DNA from 4 places in the Janthinobacterium sp. SUN118 genome. Region 1 is predicted to be linked to each of the others. Evidence: predicted binding sites of a transcription regulator. Region 1 holds the regulator's gene; each other region holds the start of a gene.
What was found. Region 1 encodes sigma-54, which starts transcription at its own class of promoters, with help from an activator protein. Its sites were predicted from a motif close to TGGCANGNAANCTGCTTT; they were not measured.
Positions count from the first base shown of each region.

Region 2: the regulator sigma-54 is predicted to act here: its motif matches at 2,122-2,139, upstream of O0880_RS27970 (beta-propeller fold lactonase family protein).
Region 3: the regulator sigma-54 is predicted to act here: its motif matches at 5,303-5,320, upstream of O0880_RS02740 (PEP-CTERM sorting domain-containing protein).
Region 4: the regulator sigma-54 is predicted to act here: its motif matches at 5,221-5,238, upstream of glnA (type I glutamate--ammonia ligase).

Region 1 covers NZ_JAPUBV010000002.1:194,205-201,410, forward strand. Annotated here, with positions in the region: gene rapZ (RNase adapter RapZ) at 1-132, shown strand, start outside; gene O0880_RS16515 (enoyl-CoA hydratase/isomerase family protein) at 171-1,256, opposite strand; gene raiA (ribosome-associated translation inhibitor RaiA) at 1,411-1,773, opposite strand; gene O0880_RS16525 (RNA polymerase factor sigma-54) at 1,843-3,321, opposite strand; gene lptB (LPS export ABC transporter ATP-binding protein) at 3,326-4,081, opposite strand; gene lptA (lipopolysaccharide transport periplasmic protein LptA) at 4,081-4,674, opposite strand; gene lptC (LPS export ABC transporter periplasmic protein LptC) at 4,700-5,311, opposite strand; gene O0880_RS16545 (HAD hydrolase family protein) at 5,356-5,889, opposite strand; gene O0880_RS16550 (KpsF/GutQ family sugar-phosphate isomerase) at 5,889-6,899, opposite strand; gene O0880_RS16555 (monovalent cation:proton antiporter family protein) at 7,008-7,206, shown strand, end outside.
Region 2 covers NZ_JAPUBV010000008.1:9,947-17,152, forward strand. Annotated here, with positions in the region: gene adh (aldehyde dehydrogenase) at 1-765, opposite strand, end outside; gene O0880_RS27970 (beta-propeller fold lactonase family protein) at 1,101-2,057, opposite strand; gene O0880_RS27975 (TonB-dependent receptor) at 2,262-4,400, shown strand; gene O0880_RS27980 (transporter substrate-binding domain-containing protein) at 4,560-5,393, opposite strand; gene pedF (cytochrome c-550 PedF) at 5,409-5,864, opposite strand; gene rtcA (RNA 3'-terminal phosphate cyclase) at 6,026-7,045, opposite strand; gene O0880_RS27995 (RtcB family protein) at 7,064-7,206, opposite strand, start outside.
Region 3 covers NZ_JAPUBV010000001.1:595,846-603,051, reverse strand. Annotated here, with positions in the region: gene pcaF (3-oxoadipyl-CoA thiolase) at 1-566, opposite strand, end outside; gene O0880_RS02775 (3-oxoacid CoA-transferase subunit B) at 600-1,247, opposite strand; gene O0880_RS02770 (3-oxoacid CoA-transferase subunit A) at 1,259-1,957, opposite strand; gene O0880_RS02765 (IclR family transcriptional regulator C-terminal domain-containing protein) at 2,124-2,951, shown strand; gene O0880_RS02760 (ChaN family lipoprotein) at 2,952-3,809, opposite strand; gene O0880_RS02755 (YeeE/YedE family protein) at 3,855-4,298, opposite strand; gene O0880_RS02750 (YeeE/YedE family protein) at 4,295-4,720, opposite strand; gene O0880_RS02745 (metalloregulator ArsR/SmtB family transcription factor) at 4,729-5,082, opposite strand; gene O0880_RS02740 (PEP-CTERM sorting domain-containing protein) at 5,429-5,833, shown strand; gene O0880_RS02735 (hypothetical protein) at 5,895-6,074, opposite strand; gene O0880_RS02730 (DUF3224 domain-containing protein) at 6,071-6,475, opposite strand; gene O0880_RS02725 (DUF1697 domain-containing protein) at 6,472-7,059, opposite strand; gene O0880_RS02720 (HAMP domain-containing sensor histidine kinase) at 7,074-7,206, opposite strand, start outside.
Region 4 covers NZ_JAPUBV010000003.1:127,452-134,657, forward strand. Annotated here, with positions in the region: gene O0880_RS19725 (transglycosylase domain-containing protein) at 1-1,873, shown strand, start outside; gene O0880_RS19730 (hypothetical protein) at 1,942-2,322, shown strand; gene O0880_RS19735 (glutathione S-transferase) at 2,319-2,924, opposite strand; gene O0880_RS19740 (TAXI family TRAP transporter solute-binding subunit) at 3,054-4,412, shown strand; gene O0880_RS19745 (rhodanese-like domain-containing protein) at 4,489-4,950, opposite strand; gene glnA (type I glutamate--ammonia ligase) at 5,336-6,751, shown strand; gene O0880_RS19755 (DUF4124 domain-containing protein) at 6,924-7,206, shown strand, end outside.

The sequences.
Region 1 (7,206 bases):
AACCGCAGCTACCTGACGGTGGCGCTCGGCTGCACGGGCGGCCAGCACCGCTCCGTGTACATGGCGGAACGGCTGGCGCAGTATTTCAGCCCGAATGAACGCGTCGTCCTGCGCCACCGCGAACGTAGCTAGAACGCCAAGCGACCGCGCGTCGCTTGTATTTGGCCCTGTTAATTCAGATGGCAAAGCGGATGCGCTTGCGCCGGCCAGACCGGTGCAAAGAAGCGCGCCACCATGGCCGCATCGACCTCGTCCAGGCTGGCCGGCTGCCAGCGCGGCGCATGGTCCTTGTCGACCACGAGCGCGCGCACGCCTTCAAGCACCTCGCCATGCGTAAAATTGTGGCGCACCAGCGTGCGCTCCATGCGCAGGCAATCGGCCACGCCCAGGTGTGCGCCCCGCTGCAGTAATTCCAGGGTGACCGACATCATCAGCGGCGAGCGCAGGCGCATTGCCGCCAGCGCCTTGGCCGCGAACGCACTGTCATCCTGCGCCAGCGATGCCATGATGGCCGCCACGGAAGCGGCACTGAAATGGCGGTCCAGCACCGTGCGCACGGCCGCCAGCGCAGAGACGCCCACCTCGGCCTGGAATGACGCCGCCAGGGCCTTGATGGCCACCGGCAAGCCTTCACCGGGCGTCGACTCGAACAGGGCCGTCAGCGCCTCCATGGCCGTCTCCGGCAGATACACATCGGCCAGCCCCGTGTACAGCGCATCGGCCGCGCCGATGGTCAGGCCCGTCAAGCCCAGGTACAGACCCAGCTGGCCAGGCAGGCGCGACAGGAAATAGCTGCCGCCCACATCGGGAAACAGGCCAATATTGACTTCCGGCATGGCCATGCGCGTGCGGCCCGTCACGATGCGCAAGCGGTTGCCGGGGCCGGCCTGCGCCACGCCCATGCCGCCGCCCATCACCACGCCATCCATCACGGCGATATACGGTTTCGGATAGAAATGAATTAAATGATTTAAAGCATATTCTTCTGTAAAGAAATCTTCCAGCAGCGCACTGCCGCCCTGCGGCGTGGCCCGGCCCGCATCGTAAAAGAAGCGGATGTCGCCGCCGGCGCACAGGGCTTTTTCGCTGCTCGAGCGTATCACCACGGCGTCCACCTGCGGATCGTCGCGCCAGGCCAGCAAGGCGGCACTCATGGTGCGCACCATCTCCAGCGACAGGGAATTCAAGGCTTTCGGGCGGTCGAGCACAATGTGCGCGGTGCGGTTGCGGATAGAGGTGTGGACGAAGTCGCTCATGGCAGGCAGGCAAGAAGTGAAAGTGCCAACATTCTAGCGCCTGCAGGAACAACCTTGCGTTCGGCCAGGCGATCCGTGCGCAAGGGTGACGGGCGCAAAAAAGGGCGCAAGATGTGCGCCCTTAGTTGATCACAACTGCTGGAAGCGGGTGGCCTTAGACGGCGACGACGGCTTCATCCTCTGAGTTGTCTGGCAGATGCTTGATCGCCTCTTTACCGTGCCCTTGCACTTTGCTTTTGTATTTCATCACTTGCCGGTCCAGCTTGTCGATCAGGGTATCGATCGCGGCATACAGGTCTTGCGCCAGGCTTTCCACATAGACGGTCTTGCCACTCAGACGCAGGTTGACTTCGGCCTTTTGACGCTTTTCTTTCTCTTTGAGGTTGTCCACGGTCAGAATCACGGCGATATCGATAACGTGATCGAAATGACGTTTCACGCGCTCCAGCTTCGTTTGTACGTATTCACGAATGGCTGGTGTCACTTCGAGATGATGTCCGCTGATGGTGAGATTCATACACACTCCTAAAGATGATCGGGTTCGTGCGGTGTCCATCGTATCCGGCCCGCAGAGGAACCGAAAAAACTACAAGCACTTACGCAGACTCACTGGCGGAATTTTCAACGCTTCCCGGTATTTGGCAACAGTACGTCGCGCAATCACCATGCCTTGTTCTCCCAGCATGTCCGCAATCTTACTGTCGGATAAAGGATTTTTAGGGTCTTCTGCTCCTGTCAGTTGCACGATCAATGCCCGTATCGCCGTCGATGACGCTTCGCCCCCCGCTTCGGTGGCGACGTGGCTACCAAAGAAATATTTCAACTCGAACATGCCGTGCGGGGTCAGCATGTACTTTTGAGTTGTTACCCGCGAGATAGTACTCTCGTGTAAACCCAGTGTATCAGCTATTTCACGGAGCACAAGGGGGCGCATGGCAACGGCCCCATGCGAGAAAAAGTTCTTTTGTCTTTCTACTATCGCCTGCGCCACGCGCAGGATCGTGTCGAAGCGCTGGCGCATATTCTTGATCAGCCACTTGGCTTCCTGCAACTGTGCCCCCATGGCGCCCTCACCCTTGCCCTGCTTGAGCAGGTTGGCATACATGGCATTGACGCGCAGGCGCGGCATGACGTCATTGTTCAGGGTCACCTGCCAGCCATTGCGCGCGCGCTTGACGACCACGTCCGGCACCACGTAGTCGGAAACGTCGGAGGCGAACACGGCGCCCGGGTGCGGATTGCACAGGCGAATCACGGTCTGCGCCTCGCGCAAGTCTTCGTCGTCGCAATCGAGGGCTTTTTTCAGCTTGTTGAAATCGCGCTGGGCAAACCAGGCCAGGTGCTTTTCCACGATGACGATGGCCATGCGGCGCGTCACCAGGGCGATATGCGGCAAACGCTTGATTTGCAGCGCCAGGCATTCGGAGGCGTTGCGCGCCCCCACACCCGGCGGATCGAAGCTTTGCAGCAGCGCCAGCGCCGTGCGCAGCTCGTCGGCATCGATGTCCAGCTCCGCCGGCAGGCGCGCCAGGATGTCGTCGAGCGACTCTTCCAGGTAGCCATTGTCGTCGAGCGCGTCGATGATCAGCTCGACCAGCGCGCGGTCGCGCAATTCGAGCACCGTCACGCGCATCTGCTCCATCAGGTGTTCGCGCAAGGTGCAGTGATGGGCTTCGAGTTGCGGACGGGCATCCTCGTCGTCGGGCGTCTTGCCCCGGCTCGCTTCGCTCCAGTCGCTGTCGCCGCCATCCATGGCGGCCGGACTCTCGCCCGCCTCACCGTCAAACCCATCCGCTTCGGCCGGCGCCGCGGGCGCCTCCTGGCTGGGTGGCTGGGGCGGTGCCTCGGCCGGCGCGGCCGTCGAACTCAAGGCGCCATCGGACAGCAGGCGCAACGAGCGGTCGAGCGGATCGTCGAGACGCTCGAGCAGGGGATTGTCCGTCAACAGCTGCTCTAGCTCCTGGTGCAATTCCAGGGTAGACAATTGCAACAGGCGTATCGATTGCTGCAACTGCGGCGTCAGTGCCAAGTGCTGCGAGGTGCGCAGCTGCAATGATTGTTTCATTGGCTCACATGCGGAAGTGTTCGCCCAGATAGACCCGGCGTACCGACTCGTTCGCGATGATGTCGTCGGGGCGTCCCGACGCCAGCACCGAGCCCTGGTTGATGATGTAGGCACGGTCGCAGATACCCAGCGTCTCGCGTACATTATGGTCGGTGATCAGCACGCCGATATTGCGCTCCTTCAAGAAACGCACGATGCGCTGGATTTCGATCACGGCGATCGGGTCGACGCCGGCGAACGGTTCGTCGAGCAGCACGAAACGCGGGTCCGTGGCCAGCGCGCGGGCGATTTCCACGCGGCGGCGCTCGCCGCCCGACAGCGACAAGGCCTGGTTCTCGCGCAGCTTTTCAATCTGCAAGTCGGCCAGCAATTTATCCAGGCGCTCCTCGATCTCGGCCTTCGTCAATGGACGGCCTTCGACGGTCTGGATTTCCAGCACGGCGCGGATATTGTCTTCCACCGTCAGCTTGCGGAAAACGGACGCTTCCTGCGGCAGATAGGACAGGCCCATCTGCGCGCGGCGGTGGATCGGCAGCCTGGAAATATCCACGCCGCTGATATCGATGGTACCGCCATCCGACGGCACCAGGCCGACGATCATGTAGAACGAGGTGGTCTTGCCGGCGCCGTTCGGGCCCAGCAAGCCCACCACTTCGCCGCATTCGACTTGCAGCGAAACATCATGTACGACTTGCCGCTTGCCATAGGTCTTTTGCAGCCCGCGGACGATCAGGGTACTGCCGCAACGTGTATTTTCCATTATTTCTTTCCTGGCGCGGGCGCCGCCGGCGCTTTCTCCGCCGCGGGTGCCTTGGTCTTCGGCTGGATCACCATGCGCACGCTGCCGGCTCCCGGGGAGCTGGTGCCGCTGTCGGTATTTTCCATATTGAACACTTCATTGCGGCTGTCATACGAGATGAAGGCGCCGTTGGCCACATCGGTGATTTTCGTGCCTTCCAGGCGCGTCAGCTTGGCCTTGGAAAACAGTTTCACCACTTCCGTCTTGTTGTCGTATTCCACGCGCTCGGCTTCGCCTTCCACCCACAGGTCGCCCGCGCCATCGCGCTTCTGGCGGAAGGTGGCCAGCTTGCCCGGATCGGCCCAGAAGGTGATGAATTGATAGCCTTGCGGATCTTCCGTGATCAGGGCCCGGCCCGCCTTCATGGTCAAGGTACCCTTCACCAGCACCACGTCGCCCGTCAGGGTACGTACTTGCTTGATGTCATCCATCTGGCCGCGCTGGGCGGTGATGACGGCTTCCTTGTCGGAATCGGCCTTCTCGGCATGCGCCGCCCCCATCACGCCCAGCGAGCAGACGGTCGAGAATAGGGTCAACAGCAAGATATTCTTCATAGTATGGTTTCCTTGTTTCATTCTGTCATTGTGCCGCCGCGGCCGGGCGCGGTCTCGGCGGGAGGACGATGCGCAGCGACTGCTGCACTTCCACCACGCCGGTGGCGTTATTGGCCTTCATGCCCACGCCTGTCACCTGATTGGTTCCCATTAGCATGTCGACCGGCACGTCCGTTTCCATGCGCTCTTCATCAGGGAACACCGTCAGCGCTTCCGTCTTGAGCGTCAGGTTCTGCGCCTTGGGGCTGGCCACGCGGTCGATCACGACCTTGCGGTGCAGCTGCAATCGGCTATTGCCCTGGTCGATATGCGCCAGTTCCGCGTTCATGTTCATCGGCGGCATGTCGGGCGTCAGCTTGCGCACGAAAGGCTGGTCGATATCGGATGAATCATCGGCCGGGTAATGCGTGAGCTTGGTGCCGGACACGATGTAGCTGGGCTTGCCCGTCAAATCCATGCGCACCAGGCTGAAATTGGTGACAAAATAGTCGGGTTCGTCCAGGTGCTTGCTGGCCGTCATGTCCTGGCCATTCTTGTTCATCACTTCGAGCAGCCAAAAGCTGCCCAGCGCGAACGCGACCGCTCCCAGCACGGTAAAAATCATGCGCCAGCGATGGGCGCCTCCTGGCTTACGCATATTGCTTCACTCTTTCAAATGTTACTGGCGGCAAGGCTCGCGCCTCACTCCAGGAACGGCGCCATGACGCGCACATAGTTGTCCTGTGCACGCAGCAGGAATTCGCAAATCTCGCGCACGGCGCCACGGCCGCCGCCGGCCTGCGTCACATGGTGGGCCAGATCCAGCGCTTCCGGGCGGCCGCCCGGCACGCTGACGGCAAAGCCCACGCGTTTCAGGATGGGGGCGTCGATGACGTCGTCGCCGATATAGCCGCATTGCTCTTCCGTCAAGCCCGTCAGCGCCAGCAATTCGCGAAACGGCGTCAGCTTGTCGTGGCCGCCCTGATGCACATGGGTAATGCCCAAATCTTGCGCGCGGCGTGCCGTGATGGCCGAGCGGCGCGCGCTGATGATGGCCGTCTGCACGCCCGATTCCTGCAGCAGCTTGATGCCCAGGCCATCATACACATTAAACGTCTTCATCATTTCGCCGTCCGGGCCGAAATGCAGGCTGCCGTCGGTGAGCACGCCATCGACGTCAAAGATCATCAGTTTGACCTTGGCCGCGCGTGCCAGGTTGTCCGCCACGCTCTCCATCAGATCACCTTCGCTTGTGTCAGGTCATGAATATGCAGTGCGCCGACCAGTTTGCCATCGGCGTCGACCACCAGCATCTGGTTGATGCGGTACTGCTCCATCACGGCCACGGCATCGACGGCCAGGCGCTCGGGCGCGATGCTGCGCGGCTGCGCATGCATGACGTCGCGGATCGCCACTTTCGTGAAATCCTGCACGCGCTCGAACATGCGGCGCAAGTCGCCGTCGGTAAACACGCCCACCGGGCGGTTGTCCGCGTCGACGACGGCCGTCATGCCCATGCCCTTCTTCGTCATTTCCTCTAGCGCCTGCAGCAACGATGCTTGCACGGCGACTTTCGGCACCTGCTCGCCACTGCGCATGACGTCATGCACGTGCGTCAGCAGACGGCGGCCCAGGGCGCCGCCCGGGTGCGAGCGGGCGAAATCTTCTTCCTTGAAGCCGCGCAAATCCAGCAGCGCCACGGCCAGCGCATCGCCCAGGGCCAGGGTGACGGTGGTGCTGGCCGTCGGCGCCAGGTTCAGCGGACAGGCTTCTTTCTCAACAGAAATATCCAGATGCACGTCGGCCAGCTGGGCCAGGCTCGAATTCGGCTTGCCCGTCATGGCGATCAGCACGCCGCCCATGCGCTTGACGACCGGCATGATGGCCATCAGTTCGGACGATTCGCCCGAGTACGATATGGCAATAAACGCATCGTCCGAGGTGACCATGCCCAGGTCGCCATGGGCCGCTTCGGCCGGATGCACGAACATGGCCGGCGTGCCGGTGGAAGCGAGGGTGGCGGCAATCTTGCGCGCGATATGGCCCGACTTGCCGATGCCCGAGACGACGACACGCCCCTTGCATTCTAGCAACATTGCCACCGCGCGGCCCACACTGTCGTCCGTGGCCAGGCGCGCATGCAGCGCAACGATGGCGTCGGACTCGATCTGCAGGGTGGTGCGCGCCAGCGCCACGGCGCGCTCGGTGGTCGCCTGCATGTCAATTCGATCAAAAGCTTTCAGCATTGTTTTTTCATGGGTTACACTCATGCCCAAAGTATAAACGAATTAGGAAAGCAAAAAACTTGCCAGTCACAACAAACAACGATTTCCACTGAGCTTCCCGGGCAACCCATGTTTTCCTCGCTTGAACTGACCCTGATGTTACTCGGCAGCGCCGTACTGGGCGTGGTCGCTTTCAGAATGTTGCATTTGCCGCCCATGCTGGGCTACCTGGCGGTCGGCATCGTCATCGGCCCCCATGCGCTGGGCCTGGCGGCGGAAAACGAAGCGAGCCATACGCTGGCCGAGTTCGGCGTCGTCTTCCTGATGT
Region 2 (7,206 bases), on a different contig from region 1:
GTTTTGCGCCGCGTAACCCATGATCAGACGGCCCGTGCCCGTTTCGCCCGTAAACGCGATCTTGGCGATGCGCTTGCTCGACGCCAGCGGCTTGCCCGCCTCCAGGCCGAAACCATTGATAATGTTCAACACGCCCGGTGGCAGCAAGTCGCCGATCAGCTCGATCAAGACCATGATGGAAGCCGGCGTCTGCTCGGCCGGTTTCAGCACCACGCAATTGCCTGCGGCCAGGGCCGGCGCCAGTTTCCACACGGCCATCAGGATCGGGAAATTCCAGGGGATGATCTGGCCCACGACGCCCAGCGGCTCGTGGTAGTGGTAGGCATAGGTTTCCGCATCGATTTGCGCGACGGAACCTTCCTGGGCGCGGATGCAGCCGGCGAAGTAGCGGAAATGGTCGATGGCCAGCGGAATGTCGGCATTCATCGTTTCGCGGATGGGCTTGCCGTTGTCGATGGTTTCCGCCGTGGCGATCAGGCTGAGGTTTTGCTCGATGCGGTCGGCGATGCGGTTCAGGATATTGGCGCGCTCGGCAGGCGACGTCTTGCCCCAGGCTTCCTTGGCGGCATGGGCGGCGTCCAGCGCCAGCTCGACGTCTTCCGTCGTGGAGCGGGCAATTTCGCAAAACGGCAAGCCCGTGATCGGCGTAATGTTGGGAAAGTATTCACCTTTGACGGGGGCCACGAACTTGCCGCCAATGTAGTTATCGTAACGTTGCTTGAAAGGGTTGGCGACGCCCAGTTTGCTGATGTCTGCGAGATTCATGTCGTCCTCTATCGGTTTGTAGAATTGGAATATTGCTGCTTAAGTCAAACGTCCTGGTACAGATGGGGTGAGTACACGCAGTCCTCCGCAAATGCCGTGCCAGCTCGCCGCCCCACTACAAACTTAGCGGGTTTTACTGCTGTTACAAGGGAGCGGCGTCAATATCGGCGCATTGATTCCCGTCAGATGCGGGCAGCCTGGCCACGACGCGGCGTTTGCGTTTTTGAACAAGGCGCCAATACCCTGCTCCAAACCGCACCAGCCTGGCCATTTGCGGGCTCGAGTCCGCGTCCGCTGCACAATGGAACAGGTGTGCCAGACTGGAACAGCTGTGCCTAGCGGATCACCACGCCCCACGGTAATTCGCCCACGGCAATATCGGCCACCTTGCGCGCGCTGGCCGTGTCGATGACGGACACGCTGTTCGAGCGGCCATTGGCCACGTACAGCTTGGCGCCGTCGGGCGTGATGGCCATATTCCACGGACGCTTGCCGACGGGGATAGTCGCCGTCACCTTGTTGCTCGTCGTATCGATGACCATTACCGTGCCGTCGATACCGTTCGACACATACAGCTGCTTGCCGCCGGGATGGACGACGATGCCATTCGCATTCTTGCCGGCGGGAATGGTGGCGATGGCCTTGCGCTGCATCATGTCGATTACGTACACGGCATTGACCAGCTCGCACGCCACGTAGGCGCGGGTGGAATCGGGGCTGAAGCCGATGCCGCGCGGGCGCAGGCCCACGGCGATGGAAGCCACCTGGCGGCGTTGCGCCACATCAATGACGTCGACTTGCTCGGCCTCTTCCGCACCGACCAGCAGCCAGCGCCCGTCCGGGCTGAAGACGGCGTGTTCCGGGTTACGTCCTTGCACCTTGATATCCGCGAGCAAGTCGCCCGTATGGCCATCGATCAGCGCCACGCTATTGTTTTCCTCGACGGCCACGGCGACATGGCTGCCGTCGAGGGATGCGCTGACGCCTTCCGGCGACGTGCCCAGCGCCACACTGCGCATGGGCGTGCCAGCCGCGTTATCGATCAACAACAAGGCGCTGCTGGCCGCGTCCGTGACAAACAATAGCCGCCCGCCGGGATCAGCGGCGATGCCGCGCGGACGCTTGCCCGCTGCAATCTGGCGTACCACCAGGTCGGTAGCCGTGTCGATCACGCTCAGGGTGCCCGATTTTTCATTGGGAACATAGGCAAAAGGAGCGGCCTGGACCGCCATGCTGGCCAGCGCAGGCAGCAGCCAGCAAACCCGGCGCAAGCGCAAGAAGAAGTTGGGCATAATCACCTTTTCAATGAAAAAACACAGGAAAAGCGCGCGGGAGCGGCGCAAGTGACAATTGCTGTATGCAAACGCCGTGCCACTGGCAGGCGTATAATTTCAGCCCACCAATGGAGACATGGCAGGCATATTGCTTGATAAAACTATGCAGACCTGTACCGCGCACGCGGTCAAGCAGGCTTTTATTCACATTGGAGAATCCGCATGCAGCATCGTTTCCGCCTGAACACCATTGCCAGCCTGTTTGTCGCCGGCAGCGCCGCCTTCGCCCCCCACGCTTTCGCCGCCGAGGCGGCAGACCTGGCTGGCGGGCAACTGATGGACACGGTGGTCATCAGCGGCAGCCGCATCGCCCATCCCAGCCAGGAAGTACCAGCCTCCATCGACGTGGTCGACAGCGCCCGCATCCAGGATGGACAAATCCGCGTCAACGCCTCGGAAGCGCTGGCCGCCGTGCCGGGCCTGGTCGTGCAGAATCGCCAGAACTACGCGCAAGACTTGCAGATCTCGTCGCGCGGCTTCGGCGCCCGCTCGGCCTTCGGCGTGCGCGGCGTCAAGCTGATCAGCGATGGCATTCCTGCCAGCATGCCCGACGGCCAGGGCCAGGCCGCCACCTTCAACCTCGATACGGCCGAGCGCATCGAAGTGCTGCGCGGACCGTTTTCTGCCATCTACGGCAACCACTCGGGCGGCGTGATCCAGCTGTTTTCCAAGGATGGGCAAAAGCCCCCATCCGTCGAACTGAATGTGACGGGCGGCAGCGATGGCACCAGCAAGGTCGATGTCTCGACGCAAGGCCAGGCGGGCGCCATCGGCTACGTGCTCGACGGCTCGCGCTTCCGCACGGATGGCTTCCGCGACCACAGCGCCGCCACGCGCGAACAGGCGTTCGGCAAGATCACCGTCAAGCCCACCGCGGACAGCAAGCTGACCATCGTCGCCAATAGCCTGCATCAAGGCAACACGCAAGACCCGCTGGGCGCCACCTGGACCACGTTTGCCCGCGACCCGCGCGCCGGCGAAATCGACGCGAGCGACACGCAAAACCCGAAACGCACCCTGGCCGAGCGCTACAACACGCGCAAGAGCATCGACCACCAACAGATCGGCGCCACCTACGAACAGTCGTTCGGCGACGACCGTCTGCATGTGATGGTGTATGGCGGCAACCGCGACGTGATCCAATACCAGGCATTTACCAAGGGTTTTCAGGCGCCAGCGAGCCACTCAGGCGGCGTGGTCGACTTCCAGCGCCAGTTCTACGGCATCGACACCAACTGGCTGCATGTGAACCAGCTGGCCGGCGGCAAGCTGAGCACCACCATCGGCATCGACTATGGCCGCTCCAGCGATGACCGCACCGGCTATGAAAATTTCATCGGCAACACGTTTGGCGTGAAAGGCAAGCTGCGCCGCGACGAGCAGGATGTCGTCTCCAGCCTCGATCCGTATATCCAGGCGGAATGGCAAAGCGGGCCATGGCTGCTCAGCGCAGGTTTGCGCTATAGCAAAATGAAAGTTTCGGTCAACGACCATTTCCTCAGCAATGGCAACGATAGCGGCAGCCTGGACTTCAGCCATACGACGCCAGTGCTGGGCCTGCTCTACAAGCTGACACCGAACGTCAACGTGTACGCCAGCGCCGCGCGCGGCTTCGAGGCGCCCACCCTGAACGAACTGTTTTACTCGGGCACGGGCGCCGGTTTCAATTTCAATTTGAAACCAGCCACCAGCACCAACCTGGAAGCGGGCGTCAAGGCCAGGATCGCCAACAATACGCATGTGAACGCGGCCCTATTCCAGATCAAGACCAACGACGAACTGGTAGTGGACAGTTCCAGCGGCGGGCGCACCAGCTACCGCAATGGCGGTAAAACCTTACGCCAAGGTATGGAAGTGTCGCTCGATTCCAGCCTGCCGTATGGCTTCACGACGAAGGTGGCGCTGACCAGCCTGCATGCCGTGTATGACCAGGCCTTCGGCGCCGTTAGCGAAGGCAGCCGCTTGCCAGGCGTTCCCAGCGCCAATCTGTTCGCGGAACTGGCCTGGAAAGATACGCTCGACCGCTTCGGCGCGGCACTGGAAAGCGTCGCCAGCAACCAGGTGTATGCGGAAGACAGCAATAGCGAAAAACCGGCACCCGGCTACACGGTGTTCAATGCGCGGTTCAATGCCAAGCAAAGCATGGGCAACTGGCGCTTCAAGGAATTTGCCCGCCTGAACAATCTTTTTGACAAGACCTACGTGGGTTCCGTCATCGTCGGCGATAGCAACAAGCGCTACTATGAAGCGGCGCCGGGGCGCAATTGGTTGCTGGGTGTCAGCGCCCAATACACTTTTTAAGTACCCCTGAAAAAAGTCCATGAGCGCTGCATTGCCTGGTCGTACTGTTCGTACTGCCTGTGGCAATGCGCCTTACCCTGAACAGTGTTCAGGCGTTCTGATGATAAAAAAGCCCGCACATCGTCCGATGCGCGGGCTTTTCAACTGGAGCGCGAAACTTCAGGGCCGCGCTTCCTTCACCCCATGTTTCTCGAAGATGGCCTTCAATTCGCCGCTGACAGCCATCTCGTTCATGGCCGCCAGCAACAGCTTGCCCACGTCCAGTTGCTGCCGGCTGACGGCCAGGCCCACGGCCCAGCCGGCACGCGGCAAGCGGGCGAACGCCACTTCGTTCACGGCGAAGGCCGGATCGCTTTTCAGCACGGACTCGATTTCCGAGCGATTCGCCAGCACGGCATCGAGCTGCCCCGCCTGCAATTGCTGCAAGGCTTCGGCGGCCGTGTCGAAGATGCGCACGTCGTCGCGGTACTTGCCATCGTCTTCGCCCAGCATCAGCATGGCCGCGATCGATACCTTTTCCACGCCGATGCGCTTGCCTGCCAGCGAAGTGACGCCATCGAACTGCGGCACGGCTTGCGTGCGGCGTGCCAGGCGCACGGTTTCCACGTAATACGGCGCAAAGATCTCGACCTTGTCGTTGTCGGCCATCAGTTTTTTATCGACCGGCACGTGCAGCATCACGTCGGCTGGACCATAACCGAGGTAATGCCCCTTCCACACCATATTGCGCAAATCGTCATTCAGGTTTTCGCCGGCGGGAAATGGCAGCAGACTCAGCTTGAGTCCCAGCTTTTTCGCCAGCGCTTCGGCAATGTCGATATCGATGCCCGCGCCCTTGTCGGAAAACGGGGCGAATTCGCTATACACGGCCACCTTCAGGCTGCCCGACTGTTGCACTTTCTGCCAGTCGGCGCGTACAGGCGCGGCCGTGCACAGGGCCAGGCAAGCGAACGCAATCATCGCGCGCGCGCCCCGGAGTTGGAATGAACGCATGGGATTCCTTCGTGATCAGTTCGACTCGCGGCGGGTTTCCAGGTAGGTCTTGATGGCCCACATGGCTTCCTGGTTGAACACGCCTTCAAACGGCGGCATGTACACGGCACCGTTGCGCACTTTGCCATGGCGTATGGTCGCCAGGTAATAATTGTCCGTTTCCTTGTAGCACGCTTGTTTCTTTGTCTCATTCTTGATGCTGAAACAATCGCGGTCCAGCTGGCGCAAGTCCGGCGCGATACCGCCCGAGATGGCTTCGATGCCGTGGCAGCGCGCGCAATTCTGGTTGTAGGCCGAGGTGCCCACAGTCAAGGCCAGCTTGTTGCCCCGGTACGGATTCTGCTCCAGCCACTTGTCGCCCACCTTGGGCAAGCCCGTGGTGTCGACGCCTTGCGGCGTGACATTGCCATGCGCATAGGCATCGGGCAAGGTCAGCAGGGAAGTGAGGGCGACAGCGCCGGCGGCCGCCATGCCGAGCAGGGTAGGAATGGAATAGGTCATGCTGGTCTCCTTGGTTTTTTTGGTCAATAACCAGGAAGAGCAAATGCCATGCCATGCGCGCACGCCCCGCGGCAGGCGAACCATGTCTCAATTTGGAACAGCTGCAACACGCGCCTGTGTCACCGCGCGCATCAGGCGGCGGCAACCGTACAGATGCTGGCCCGCTCCTGCTGCTCAAAAGTGATACGCACAGGCAAGAACCTGGCGATCACCTCGGCATTCGTCAACGCATGCTGCGACACCTTGCTGCAGCTAAACGTGCCGCCGCCGGCCAGCGCCATCGGCAGCAAGAGCTGGTCGGCCAGGTGTTCGCCCACGGCCGCGTCCGACTTGCAATAGGCCCGCACTTCGTTCAACAGGCGCTTGGCCACCGATTCCGCCAGCAACGATTTTTCGCCAAAGGAAGCAAAGACTTCCGTCACGTGTTCATGCTCGAGCGTCAGCAACAGGACATTGCCCGGCCCCTGCTCCGCCGGCAAGCCGACGATGCGCAGCTGCTTGCCGCTCCAGCCCATGCCGCTGGCGACACGCTCGAGCTCGCGCTGCGCCACATTCACGTGCACGCCCGCCACCACGCTTTCCGCAAATCCGGCCTGCCGTTCGCCGCGCTGCAGCAATGCAATGGGCTTCAAACGGGCGCAAGGCTGCACGGTGGCAATCACTTCGCCGCCGCCGGCCGGATAAAAACCATAGCGCCCCAGCGCGATATCGATGTCGGCGCCCATCTGCGCCATGGCCCGGCCATACGCGCGCTGCAAGAAATGCACGGGCGGCGCCATGGGATTATGCGTGCCGCCACTGATGCGCACAGTCGAGGGCGCATCCGCATGCAGCAGCGCCGGCAGCAAGGTTTGCAGTACCAGGGTGCAACTACCGGCGCTGCCGATGGCGAAACGGTAATCGCCGCCACGCATGGTGCCCGGCACGAACTCCAGGCTGGATGCGCCCAGCGCAACCGACGTCATGCGCGCGCCGCAAATGGCGGCTGCGGCCTGCACCGCCACCAGATGCTGGCGCAGCAAGCCGGGCTTGGCCCGGCCCGCGCGGATATTGATCAACCGAAATGGCTGGCCCGTGATCATGGACAGGCTCAGCGCCGAGCGCAAAATCTGCCCGCCGCCTTCGCCTTGTGCTCCATCTATTTCTATCATCTCTGCTTTCTTTATTGTTTAACCTTTGACGCAGACGACCTGCTTCAGGATATGCACGACATCGACCAGCTCGCGCTGCGCCAGCATCACCGCATCGATATCCTTGTAGGCCATCGGGATCTCGTCGATCACGTTCTCATCCTTGCGGCATTCGACGCCTT
Region 3 (7,206 bases), on a different contig from region 1:
TGGCTGGCCAGGGCGAACGCGTCCTGGTCCGCGCGGCTGATGCCAAAGTCCAGCGCCACGTTTTCCGCCGTTTCCGGCATCGAATCGACGCCGTATTGCGCCTTCATCAAGGGGTTGATGAAACGCCAGCCGATGGTCGTGTCTTCCATTTTCATGCCGCGCGCAAAGGCGCTGTCGGCCTTGCCCATGACGAACGGCGCGCGGCTCATGCTTTCCACGCCGCCGGCGATCAGCAAGCCCGCTTCGCCGCTCTTGATGAAGCGCGCGGCGCTGCCGATGGCGTCCAGCCCCGAGCCGCACAAACGGTTCAGGGTGGAACCCGGCACGCTGTCGGGCAGGCCGGCCAGCAAGGCGGCCATGCGCGCCACGTTGCGGTTGTCCTCGCCCGCCTGGTTGGCGCAGCCGTACAGCACGTCGGTGACGGCGGTCCAGTCCACATCCGGGTTGCGCGCCATCAAGGCACGGATGGGCACGGCGCCCAGGTCGTCGGCGCGCACGCCGGCCAGTCCGCCGCCGTAGCGGCCGAATGGCGTGCGCTGGGCGTCGCAGATATATGCGTGGGTCATGTTCTTTCCTCCAAGAAAGTTAAAGAGAGAGGCTTAAGGGGCGCGGCCGTCCGTCAGCGGCACGGCCGTCAGTGCTTGCAACTGTGCAAAATTCAAGCCATCGACCAGTTCGACGACCGTGGCGCCAGCCGGTCCCAGGTCGAGCACGGCCAGGTCGCTGTAGATGCGGCTGACGCAGGCGATGCCCGTCAGCGGATAGGTGCAGGCCTGCACCAGCTTGCTTTCACCCGTCTTGGTCAGCAATTCCATCATGACCCAGGTCTTTTTCGCGCCGATGGCCAGGTCCATGGCCCCGCCCACGGCGGGGATGGCGTCCGGCGCGCCCGTGTGCCAGTTGGCCAGGTCGCCCGTGGCGGACACCTGGAAGGCGCCCAGCACGCAAATGTCCAGGTGGCCGCCGCGCATCATGGCAAAGCTGTCGGCATGGTGGAAATAGCTGCCGCCCGCCAGCAGGGTGACGGCTTGCTTGCCCGCGTTGATCAGGTCGTAGTCTTCCTCGCCGGGCGCGGGCGCCGGGCCCATGCCGATCACGCCGTTTTCGCTGTGCAAGATGATGTCGGCGCCGGCCGGCAAGTGGTTGGCCACCAGCGTCGGCAAGCCGATGCCCAGGTTGACGACACTGCCTTCATGGATGTCGGCCGCCACGCGGGCCGCCATCTGGTCTCGATTCCATTTATTCATGTTGATACTCCTCAAGCGGCTTTGAAGCCGGCGGGGCCGGTGGCCGTGCGCGGCACTTGCACGATGCGCTGCACGAACAGGCCCGGCGTGATGACGTGTTCCGGGTCGATGCTGCCCAGTTCGGCAACTTCATGCACGGAAGCAATACTGACTGTCGCGGCCATGGCCATGATCGGGCCGAAGTTGCGCGCCGTCTTGCGGTAGGTGAGGTTGCCCCAGCGGTCGCCCTGCTCCGCCTTGATCAGCGCGAAGTCGGCATGGATGGGCGACTCGAACACATACATGCGGCCGTCGATCTCGCGCGTTTCCTTGCCCTTGGCCAAATCCGTGCCATAGCCGGTGGGAGTGAAGAAGCCGCCGATGCCGGCGCCGGCGGCGCGGATGCGCTCGGCCAGATTGCCCTGCGGCACCAGTTCCAGTTCCAGCTTGCCCGCGCGGTACAGGGCGTCGAACACATGGGAATCGGCCTGGCGCGGAAACGAGCAGATGATCTTGCGCACCTGCCCGTTGTTCAGCAGGGCGGCCAGGCCCGTGTCGCCATTGCCCGCGTTGTTGTTGACGATGACGAGCTCGCGCGCGCCGTGGGCGATCAAGCCGTCGATCAGCTCGGCCGGCTGGCCGGCGCCGCCGAAGCCGCCAATCATGACGGTGGCGCCATCGTGGATATCGGCCAGCGCGTCAAAGACGCTGGAACGCAGTTTGTCGATCATTGCCTGCCTCCTACAAATAAAACCCATCGGTCATTTGTTCGTATATCGAACAAATATTCGTATTTAGAACTTATTCGTGAGAATATGCCTGATCGACGCGCTTGTCAATTTGCCGTTGCCGCCGCCAGCATGGCTATAATTGCCACCTTGACCAATTGGAATCGCCATGATCGAACGCAGCAGCACGCCCCCTTCCACCGAAGCCAGCCTTGACGCCGACGGCGCGCCGCGTCCTGGCGACAGCTATGTGCAATCGTTCGCGCGCGGCCTGGCCGTGCTGCGCAGCTTTGGCGCCGAGGCGCCGCGGCAAACCCTCAGTGAAGTGGCGGAACGGGCGCAGCTGACGCGCGCCGGCGCGCGGCGCATCCTGCACACCCTGCTGCATCTCGGTTATGTGGAAGCGGACGGAAGGCTGTTCCGCCTGACGCCGAAGGTGCTCGACCTGGGCTACGCATATCTGTCATCGCTGCCCGTATGGACGCAGGCGCAGCCGCTGCTGGAAGAATTGATGGCATCGTTGCGCCAGTCGTGCTCGGCCACCGTGCTCGACGGCGACGACATCGTCTATGTCGTGCGCCTGTCCGCGCACCGCACCATGTCGATCAACCTGGGCATCGGCAGCCGCCTGCCCGCGTATTGCACGTCGATGGGCAGGGTGCTGCTGTCGGACCTGGCGCCGGACGTGCTGCGCGCGCGGCTGTCGAAGATGGCGCTACTGAAACTGACGCCAGCCACGCTGGTCGATATCGACGCCCTGATGGCAGAGATTGCGCAAGTGCGCCGCCAGGGCTGGAGCCTGGTGCAGGAAGAACTGGAACAGGGCCTGGTGGCGCTGGCCGCGCCCGTGTTCGACCGCAGCGGCAAGGTGGTAGCGGCGATCAACGTCAGCGGCCAGACGGCGGGGCCGTCCGTGGCGCAGCTGCTCGAACACAGCTTGCCGAAACTGCTCGATACGGCAAGCCGGGTCAGCGCCCTGGTGCGGGTGCAGCAGTGATTATTGTTTAAACTTCGCGCACGGGTCGGGACGCGGCTGCGCCGGCATCGTTTGCGTCAAGTCAAACGCGCCCTTGTAGCCGCTACTACCCTGTTCCAGGTAGCCGATGCTGCGCACGTTCAGTTGCGGGTCGGCCAGCTTCAGCCAGCGCGGCACGCCGATGTCCTTGCGCACGTGGTCATTGCCAGCGATCAGCACCACATCGCGCGGCGCCTGGTCGCGTATCAGCTTGGCCATCCAGATGTCGCGCGCCACCTGGGCGTTGACGACACCGGCCACCATCATCTCCGGCAGCATGTTGCAGCGGGCCGCCTGGATGTCCTTCTGCTGCCCTTCCAGAATATCGGCCGGCACGGGCGCGGCCAGGTAAGTGGCGACCATGGCCGGCGGCATCGACCATTGGATGCCGTCGCGCACGATGCGCGAGGCATCGGCCGGCGACAGGTTGCCGGCCACCAGAGGCAGCTGGTAGCTGATGACGAGGTCCAGCACGGGCCGGTACAAGCTCCAGTCCCAGCGCGGCTGTTCCATCACGCGGATGATGCAGTCGGGATCCGCGCATTCGCGCGCAGCGCGCGTCAGCAAGTCCTGGTTATTGCGGTCAAACTGCTCCATGACAATGACGGGACGCCAGCCGGCCGCCAGGCGGCGCTGCAACTCCGCGACGCGCAAACGGTGGCCTTGCGCATTGTCCTGAACTTCGCCCAGCAGCAGCACTTGCGGATTGGGCAAGGCGTCGGCGACAGGCGCGGGAGCGGGCGGCGCGTCTTTCTTCAGCAAGCTGCCGCAGGCGGTCAGCGCCAGCACGCTGCACAACAGGGCGGCGCGCGCGCCGGCGCGGAAAATCACGTTCTTCATGTAAGCGGGTATCCAGAGTGGCGATGCGCCAGATTGTACCGCGCCTCAGGCGGCAGGCGCGGCCTCGCGGCGGCCCTTGCGCCACGCCAGCAGTTCGAAGATGGTCATGCCGGCCAGCATGGCAGCCACGAAAATCCACGCCTTGGGCTGCCCCGCCAGCAAGGACACGAGCGCGGGGCCGGGACAGAAACCGGCGATGCCCCAGCCTGCGCCAAAGGCCAGGCTGCCCAGCAGCAGGCGCCGGTCGATACGCCGCGCCGCCGGCAATTGCATGGGCTCGCCCAGGATGGCAGTCGTGCGCCGCCGTGCCAGCCAGAAGGCGGGCAGGGCCACGCCGATGGCGCCGCCCATCACCAGCGCCAGCGACGGGTCCCAGGCGCCGGCCAGGTCGAGGAAACCAAGCACCTTGGCGGGATTGCTCATGCCGGACACGATCAGGCCCAGTCCAAAGACGAGGCCGCTCAACAGGGAAAACAGCAGTGTGTTCATAGGTGGCGCAGCAGGTAGACGGTGAGAAAACCGGCCGCCATGAAGGCACAAGTGGCCGCCAGCGAGCGCGGCGACAGGCGCGACAGGCCGCACACGCCGTGGCCGCTGGTACAGCCGGCGCCATAGCGAACGCCCACGCCGACCAGCAGGCCCGCGACGACCAGGGCCGGCGTGTCCGCCCCGATGCGCACGGGCGGCAAGGCTTGCCACAGCTGCCACAACAGGGGCGAGCCGACGAGGCCGGCGAGGAAGGCGATGCGCCAGCCCAGGTCGCCCCGGCGCGGACGCAGCAGGCCAGCGACGATGCCGCTGATGCCGGCGATGCGGCCATTGAAGAGGATCAGCAGGGCCGCGGCCAGGCCAATCAGCATGCCGCCGGCCAGCGACGTCCACGGCGTGAAATGCTGCCAGTCTATCGTCATGACAACGCTTAGTCTGCTTCGTCGTTGAACGGCGGGCGCGGCGCGCAAAATTGCGCATACAGCACTTGCAGCACGGCCAGCACGGGCGGGCTGGCGACGCGGTAATAGATCTGCTTGCCGTCGCGTCGCGTGGCCACCAGCATTTCCTCGCGCAACACGCCCAGCTGCTGCGACAGGGTCGGCTGGACTATGCCCACCTTTTGCTCGAGGTCGCTGACGCAGTGCTCGCCCTGCGACAGCTGGCACAGCAGCATCAGGCGGTCCGCGTTGCCCATGGCCTTGAGCAGCGAACTGGCTTTATAGGCCGAGCCGCGCATGGCGTCGAGGTTATATTCTGTCTGTTGCGTTGCGACCGTATCCATCATGCCCTCCCACAGGCGGTAAGTGTGTACATCCTCCGATAAACAATATACTAATCAATATACTGTTTTCCTGCTGGCGATTCGCACAAAAAAACAACAGTGTTTTTTTGCCCTGTTTTGTAGCCGATAGCGTGCTCATGCAAGGTGCGCGAAGACGATAGCGGCAGCGCTATCAAAATGACAAAAATTCGTAATAAAGAGGAAATATACATACCAAAATTGCCACGATTTGTGCTGTAATGAAGAGTCGTCAGAAAAACCAGGATCCACCCCCGTACAGGTGGATTGTCCGCCCAGGCGCCAGCTGGTTTCAGCTGCGCCGCGCGGTGAACACAGGGAGATCGAGATGGGGATATTTCAGCCGCTATGCGTGGCCATGCTGGCCTTGTCGGCCAGTGCATGGAGTGCGGCGGCAGACAGCGACGCCACGAGCGACAAGCTGCACGACGCCGGCGAGCGCGTCACGATCGATGAAAGCATTAGTCTGAATAATAATCCCGGCTGGGAAACGCCGGACTTGCCGTATGCCCGCCTGCTGGCCAGCAGCGCGACTGCGGCGCCGCACTGGAGCAACGCCGGCATCCGCCATGGCGCCCTGGCGCCAGCGAAACCCGCCACGGCGGCGCCCGCCCAGCAGGCCAGCATGCCGGCGCCCGTGCCGGAAGCGAGCATGTACTCGATGCTGCTGGTGGGATTGGGCTTGCTGGCCTTGAGCGTGCATGGCGAAAAACAGGAAAAATTCGATACGTGAGTCCATGCCAGCGACTTGATGCCGCTGCAGCAGAAAAATTCCGCCTTGCGCGGAATTTTTTTTACTTCTCCAGCAAGCGGCAGACCCGTTCAATGTTGCCCACAGGAATACCCGATTTCAGGGCGCGCGCGATGCAGCCCGCCTTGTCCGGTCCGGAGGCGGAAATCAGCACGAAGGCCGTCACTACCACGCTGATGGCGACGAGCACGATCAAGACGCCTTTCACGATATCCCAGTTCATGGCGCCTCAGAAATGTCGTACGTGAAATCGTAATAATGCTTGCCGTCCGCGATGCGGATGGCCAGGCTGCCATGCAAGCCTTGCAACTGGCCCGTGCCCGTATCGGGCACCACCGTCACCGACAGGCTGGGCGTGCCGCGCGCCATGCTGCCGCTGTGCTGCAGGTAAAAGCTGCCCTGGCGGCCATCAAGCGTGCCCTCGACACGCTCCAGCGCCACATAGCCGGCCGAGCCGGCCACACCGGCGCGCGCGCTGAGCATCTCGCCCTGCGCGCGGGCATCGAGGGCGCCATGGTAGCGCTTGTCCAGCGACAAACGCCCCAGCCCCGACTGCGCCGCCGTGTCCGACAAGGTTTCCGGGGTGATCGTGACGTCGAATTCGCCTGTAATCTGCGGCATCATGGCTCCTTGGCTAGTGAGGATGTGGCTGCCGCGTCCGGCCCGTCCAGCAGCAGTTTCAATTTTTGCATGGTGGCCCAGTTGCGCGAGGTGACGCCGTCACCAAGCAAGACGCCCAGCGCCGCCACCACCTTGCTGGCCAGCACGCCATCGGGACACCAGGCATATGCGGCCCACTGGCCCAGCGCCAGCGCTTCCGGCTGCCACGACTGCTGCAGCAACGGCGCCAGGCGCTGGGCATCGGATGGCCTGTTCAGCACCAGCGCCAGCAGGCGGGCCGCATCGGCCGCCGGCGCCAGCGTGTTCTGTTCGATCAGCTCGGCAAACTGGCCGGCCGACAGCACCGTCACGCGCGCCGCCACGCCCAGCTTCAATACCAGCGCTTCCTCGATGCCGGCCGCCGCCTCTGCCGGCGCCACCCTGCCCGCCTCGAACACGACGTTACCGCTGTTGAGCACGGTGCGCACATTCGTGAAGCCCAGATCGCCCAGTAGCTTGCGCAAGTCGGCCATGGCCACGCGCTTGGCACGGCCGACATTGATGCCACGCAAGAACGCCACTTGCTGCCCGCTGTATACCTCTGTCATGTCGTTCTCCTTGCCTATGCCTGACCGGCAGCGGCGCTGGCGGCGCCTTCCGGCAACGGCGTCACGCGGGGCAGTCGCAACAGGAACGTGGCGCCCTGTCCCAGGGTGCTGCTGACCGTGATGGTGCCGCCAAATTGCTTGGCGATC
Region 4 (7,206 bases), on a different contig from region 1:
CCTGGCCGGCATGCTCGGCGATCCGCGCTTGTACAACCTCGACCGTCTTGACCTGAAAGTGGTCAGCACGCTTGACGCGCAGGCGCAAAACGCCGTCACCAAGGTCTTGCGCGAGCTGCGCGACCCGGAAGTGGCGAAAGCGGCCGGCCTGACGGGCAAGGGCATGCTGGGCAATGGCGACCCGGCCAATGTCGTGTACAGCTTTACCCTGCTGCAAAAGGGCGAGCAGGCCAACCTGCTGCGCGTGCAGACCGACAACTATGACCAGCCGCTCGACATCAACGAGGGCGCCAAGCTCGACCTCGGCTCCACGGCCAAGCTGCGCACGCTGGTGACCTACCTGGACATCATCGACCAGTTGCACCAGCGCTACAGCGGCATGGGCGCCGCCGAGCTGGGCAAGATCGCCGTCGATCCGAAGGACATGCTGTCGCAATGGGCGATTGCCTATTTGAAACCATTGCCGCTCGGCGAGGCGCGCAAGCTGCCGGCCATGCTGGCGGCCGCCATGGAACGCAAGTATTCGGGCAACCCGGGCGAAGGCTTCTTCACGGGCGGCGGCTTGCACCATTTCGGCAACTTCTCCAAGCTCGACGACAGCCGCATCATGACCTTGCAGCAGGCGCTGCGCCAGTCGACCAACCTGGTGTTCGTGCGCCTGATGCGCGACGTGGCCCGTTACTACATGTTTTCGCGTCCCGATTCGTCCGCCTCCTTGCTGGCGGACGCCGACGATCCGCGCCGCGCGCAGTACCTGAGCCGTTTTGCCGACAAGGAAGGGCGCGAATTCCTGCACCGCTTCTATCAGAAATACCGTGGCAAGAGCGTCGACGAGCAGGAAAAGATCTTGCTGGCCAGCATACGCCCGACCCCCGTGCGCCTGGCGAATATCTTCCGCACCATCAATCCGAAGGGCACCGTGGCGGAATTCGGCGATTTCCTCAACGCCAACTTGCCATCGCAAAATGAAGTGCCGCCCGAGCGCGTGGCTAAGATGTACGAGCAGTACGCGATGGAAAACTGGTCGCTGGCCGACCGCGGTTATCTCGCCAATGTGCATCCGCTGGAACTGTGGATGGTGGCGTACCTGCGCCAGCACGAGGGTTCCACCCTGTCGCAGATGGTGGCGGCCAGCGAGAAGGAGCGCCAGGAAGTGTACAAATGGCTGTTCAATACGCACCGCAAGCATGCGCAGGACCGCCGCATCGCCAATTTGCTGGAAGTGGAAGGGTTCCTCGAAATCCACCGCCAGTGGAAGAAGATGGGCTATCCGTTCGACTCGCTCGTGCCGTCGTACGCGACGACCCTGGGCGCCTCGGCCGACCGGCCCGCCGCGCTGGCCGAGTTGATGGGCATCATCATCAACGATGGCGTGCGCAAGCCGAGCGTGCGCATCGATTCCATGCATTTCGCCGCCAATACGCCGTACGACACCAAGTTCCAGCGGGGCAGCAAGGTGGAGGCGGAGCAAGTGCTGTCGCCGGACGTGGCGCGCGCCGTGGCCAAGGCCATCCGCGAAGTGGTGTCGGACGGCACGGCGAAGCGGGCGAAGACGGCATTCGTCGGCGCCGACGGCGTGCCCATCCCGATGGGCGGCAAGACGGGGACGGGCGACCAGCGTTTCGACGTGTATGGCGCCGGTGGCCGGCTGATCGAGTCGCGCTATGTGAACCGCTCGGCCACGTTCGTCTTCAATATCGGCGAACGCTTCTATGGCAGCATGACGGCTTATGTGCGGGGGCCGGAATCGAAGAACTACGATTTCACCAGCGCCTTGCCGGTACAGTTGCTCGTCTCGCTGGCGCCGAGCCTGATGCCGCTGATCGAGCCGCCCGCGCCGGCCGAAGGCGTGGCCAGGCAGTGCACCAATTAAGCGGGCGCGCTTGTATGATGAAAGCCGGCCTCGACAGGCCGGTTTTTTTTGTGGAGAAGAAAGGAACGATGGACAGGACGCAACAGATTTTTGAGCAATACCACCGTTTCGACGATGGCTCGCTGGTATCGATCGAGCAGCGGTATCAGCCTCGCGGCGTGCTGTCCGTGCGTATCGTCTTGCACGCGAGAAATCATGTGCTGGAAGGCAATGTCTGGCGCCGGGTGGCCATCACGGTGGGCGAGGTGGAGGAAGTGGCGCTGAAGACGCCCGGCAACTTCATCAACCGCATCTGCTGCGGCGTGAAGCTGCTGCGCTTTGGCGACCGGTGGTGCGTCGATGTCGACGGCACGTATGCGCACGACGATCCGGCCACCTTGGACGAGGTGCGCCGCGATGGCGATTGCTATGTCATCGGCGGCACGGTCGAGGCAGTGGAACTCGATTAGCCGGCAAACACGGCGGTCTTGTCCGCCAGGCGCGCATGATAGGCGGCGATGGCGCGGTAGTCGGGACGCTGCAGCGGCGCCATCAGCCAGCGCTTGACGGACAGGCCCAGCACGATATCGGCCACGGTAAACGCTTCGCCGCACACGAAGGCGCCCGTGCGCTGCAGCTGCTGCTCGAGGATGCCCATCATCTTGTTCCATCCGGCAATACCGGCCGCCAGTTGCGCGGCATCCTGGTGCGCCGGGCTGTGGCGCACCAGCGACATGAAGGCGTAGCGCCAGCTGTTGTTCAAATCGCCCATCTGCCAATCCATCCATTTTTCCACTTCCGCGCGGGCACGTGGGCTGCTTGGCAACAAGTCGTCGCGGCCCGCCTGTGCGCACAGGTAGCGGCAAATCGTGTTCGATTCCCATAGCACCAGGTCGCCATCGAGCAGCACGGGCACCATGGCGTTCGGGTTCAGGGCCAGGAAGGCGGGGTCGTCGGTGGCGCGAAAGCCGCTGCCCCAGTCTTCGCGTTCGTACGGCAGATCGAGTTCCTCGCACGTCCACAGGACTTTGCGGACGTTGATCGAGGCGGCTTTTCCAAGAATTTTCAGCATGCAGGGCTCCCGGGGCAAGTGGTTGATCCAGCACTGTAGCCGAATTGGCCACGCTGCGCGCGAGAGATGCCTTGCATAGTTGCGGTTTTCTTGGCATCGTAGCCACCCATGAAACCTATGCGCCACCACATGTCCAAAATCCTCGCGTTCAGCCGCTTTTCCGTGCGCGATTTCCTCGCCACCGCCGGCCCCACCCTGCTGCTGATCGGCGCCGTCTGCGCGCTGGCGTACTGGCTGGTCGACCCGGCGCCGCCGCGCCAGGTCAGCCTGTCGACGGGGCAGGACAATAGCGCCTACGAAGAATTCGGCAAGAAATACGCGGCCACCCTGGCCAAGCACGGCATCAAGGTGACCCTGCAGCCATCGCTGGGCTCGCAGGAAAACCTGCAGCGCTTAAATAGCGGCAAGACCGATATCGCCTTCGTGCAAAGCGGCTCGACGGAGCACGCCGATGCCGAACGGCATGGTTTGATTTCGCTGGGCAGCCTGTTTACGGAACCCGTGTGGCTGTTCATGCGCGAAGACAAGGCCGTCACGGAGCTGACGCAACTGAAAGGCATGAAGATCAACCTGGGGCCGGAAGGCACGGGCGTGCCCAGCCTGTTCCGTCAATTGCTGTCCGTAAATGGTGTAGAAGCAACGGAGCTGACGGTAAGCGACCTGCAAAACACGCCCGCCACGGTGGAGCTGCTGGAAGGGCGCATCGACGGCCTCGTGTTCAGCTCGGCGCCGGAAGCGCCGCTGATCCAGATGCTGCTGCAAACGCCGGGCATCAAGCTGTTTGATTTTTCGCAAGCCGAGGCCTACACGCGGCGCCTGCCCTTCCTGACCCATGTCATCTTGCCGCGTGGCATCGTCGACCTGGGGCAGAACATTCCCGCGCAGGATTATCACCTGATCGCGCCGACCGCCACGCTGGTGGCGCGCGAAGACTTGCATCCGGCCCTGATCGACCTGTTCGTGCAGGCGGCGGCCGGCATCCACGGCGGCACGGGCTGGTTCCAGCAGCAGGGGCAGTTCCCGTCCGCGCGCTACACGGAAATTCCCGTGGCGCCGGAAGCGCTGAAATTCTACAAGGATGGCGCGCCCGTGCTGCAGCGCTATATGAGTTTCTGGCTGGCCAATTTCTTCGACCGCATGTGGGTGCTGGTGGTGGCGCTGGGCGCGCTGATCCTGCCCCTGTCGCGCGTCGTGCCGCCGCTGTACGTGTGGCGCATCCGCTCGCGCGTGTACCGCTGGTATGGACAGCTGCGCACGGTCGAGCAGGCGCTGGAAGACGTGCCGGAAGATAGGCGTGCTGCAGTGTATGCGGAGCAATTGAAGCGGCTCGACCAGATCGAGGAAATGGTCAACCAGATTTCGATCCCGCTGTCGTTTGCGGACGGCCTGTACGGCTTGCGCAGCCACATCAATTTCGTGCGCAAGCGGATTCAAACCCTGATGGGCGAGCATCCGACCGCTGTGGCGGAGGCGGGCGAGCCGGCCTGAACGTTGGATGCGGGCATTTCCTGCTTAGCGCCGGAGCGCGCCGTCAGGCCCGAGCAATAGCCGCACCGTTAAAACCTCAGGCGCCCAGCCACGGCAAGCCCGCCTTGCACCAGCCGCCGATCTGTTTGCGGTGGCCGTCGGCATCCTTGTCGCCCTCGAAGCCTTCGAGGATGTCGAAGCAATTCGCATAGCCGTGTTCGGTGGCCAGCTTGGCCGCATGGCGCGAGCGCACGCCGGAGCGGCACAGGAACAGCAGCACTTCGTCCTTGCCGGCCTGGGCAGCCAGTTGCGCGAGAAAGTCGGGATTGGGCACGCCGCCCGGATAAGTGGCCCATTGCACCGCACCATGCTGGGTGTCGGCGATGTCGACCCGGCCGACCCAGTCGCGCTCGGCATTGGTGCGCACGTCGATCAGCTTGACGCTGGCATCGAGTTGCAGCAATTCATACGCTTCCTGCGGCGTCACGGCGCCGGCGTACGGCGTACCCTCATTGGCGCGGCTGCGGGCGGTGCTCAGGATGTCGGCGGCGGTGGTCATGGCGTCCTCGATGAAGGTGGAATGGTATGAACGATTATAGTGCGCCACCGGCGCCCCGCAAACGGGAATACGCGGTGCATGCGCGTCGCACCATAAAGAGGCATTTTCTCAAAAAAGCGAGGAAATGCACGATAATGGTGCGTTATTCGTTTTTCGCACTTGTATAGTGCATTCCTGATGTACGGCTGTCCTTGCGTGGAAATCGCCGCCATGAAAACTTTCACTGGGATGACAGCGATTTTGCCGCCGACACCCAGGAGCTCCTGGAGCTGGCATGGAATCTGCTATGATCCCTATGAGTTTTGGTGGCACGCAATGTTTGCTTCGCTTCATCAGCCCGGACGCATTAAGGTCGGCTCACCCCACATTCATTTAGGAGATACGCATGGCAATGACAGCCGCAGAAGTCTTGAAGATGGTAGAAGAGAACGAAGTCAAATTCGTTGATTTCCGCTTTGCCGATACCCGTGGTAAAGAGCAGCACGTGACGGTTCCCGTGTCGCACTTCGACATGGACAAATTCGAATCGGGCCATGCCTTCGACGGCTCCTCGATCGCTGGCTGGAAAGGCATTGAAGCGTCCGACATGATCTTGCTGCCGGATCCAAACACCGCCAATATCGACCCGTTCATGGAAGAAACGACGCTGTTCATGCAGTGCGACGTGATCGAACCGTCGGACGGCAAGGGCTACGACCGCGACCCGCGCTCGATCGCGAAACGCGCCGAAGCCTACCTGAAATCGTCGGGCATGGGCGACACCGCCTACTTCGGCCCTGAGCCGGAATTCTTCATCTTCGACAGCGTGCGCTGGAAGATCGACATGTCGGGCTGCTTCGTCAAGATCGGTTCGGACGAAGGTTCGTGGTCGACCGGCAAGGACATCGAAGGCGGCAACAGCGGCCACCGTCCTACCGTCAAGGGCGGCTACTTCCCCGTGCCGCCAGTGGACAGCTTCCAGGACATGCGTTCGGAAATGTGCCTGATCCTGGAATCGCTGGGCATCCCGGTTGAGGTACATCATCACGAAGTCGCCGGCGCGGGCCAGAATGAAATCGGCACCAAGTTCTCGACCCTGGTCGAGCGCGCCGACTGGACGCAAAACCTGAAATACGTGGTGTGGAACGTGGCGCACAGCTATGGCAAGACCGCCACCTTCATGCCGAAACCTATCGTTGGCGACAACGGCTCGGGCATGCACGTGCATCAGTCCGTATGGAAAGATGGCAAGAACTTGTTCGCCGGCGACGGCTATGCCGGCCTGTCCGATTTCGCCCTGTACTACATCGGCGGCATCATCAAGCACGCCAAGGCACTGAACGCGATCACCAATCCGGGCACCAACTCGTACAAGCGCCTGGTACCAGGCTACGAAGCACCGGTGAAACTGGCGTACTCGGCGAAAAACCGTTCCGCCTCGATCCGCATCCCGCACGTGGCCAATCCAAAAGGCCGCCGCGTGGAAGCGCGTTTCCCGGATCCACTGGCAAACCCGTACCTGTGCTTCGCCGCACTGCTGATGGCTGGCCTGGACGGCGTTGCCAACAAGATCCATCCGGGCGAAGCCGCATCGAAAGATCTGTACCATCTGCCGCCAGAGGAAGATGCACTGATCCCTACCGTTTGCGCCTCGCTGGAAGAAGCGCTGGAAGCCCTGGACAAGGACCGCGAGTTCCTGACCCGTGGCGGTGTCTTCAGCGATTCGATGATCGATGCCTACCTGGAACTGAAAATGCAGGACGTACAGCGCATGCGCATGACCACGCATCCTGCCGAGTTCGACATGTACTACTCGCTGTAATGGCGCCATGCCGGCAACTTGCCGGTAGTGAATAAAAAACGCGGGTGAGGCGATGGTCTTGCCCGCGTTTTTTTATCCGGCGCGCCAGTGTGATGTTGTATATTCAGCCCAGCATCGATGCGATGCAAGCTGACAGGAGTAGAGATTGACTAAGCATTACAGAATGGCGTTGATGGCCGGATTGCTGGGCGCCGCGGCCCAGGCGCATGGGCAGATTTTCCTGTGCACGGATGCCCAGGGCCACAAGGAATTGACGGATATGCGGCGCAACGCCAGTTGCCAGCTGCTCGATTTACCGGGCGCCATCACGGCGCCGCCGGCGCGCAAGACGCCGCCCCTGTCGGGCGCGCCCGCGCGGCCCGGCATCCAGGCGGCAGGCACGCCGGCGCCCGCCGCCGGCGCGTTTCCCCGGGTCGATGGCGCCGAGCAGCGCGCGCGCGACCTGGACCGGCGCC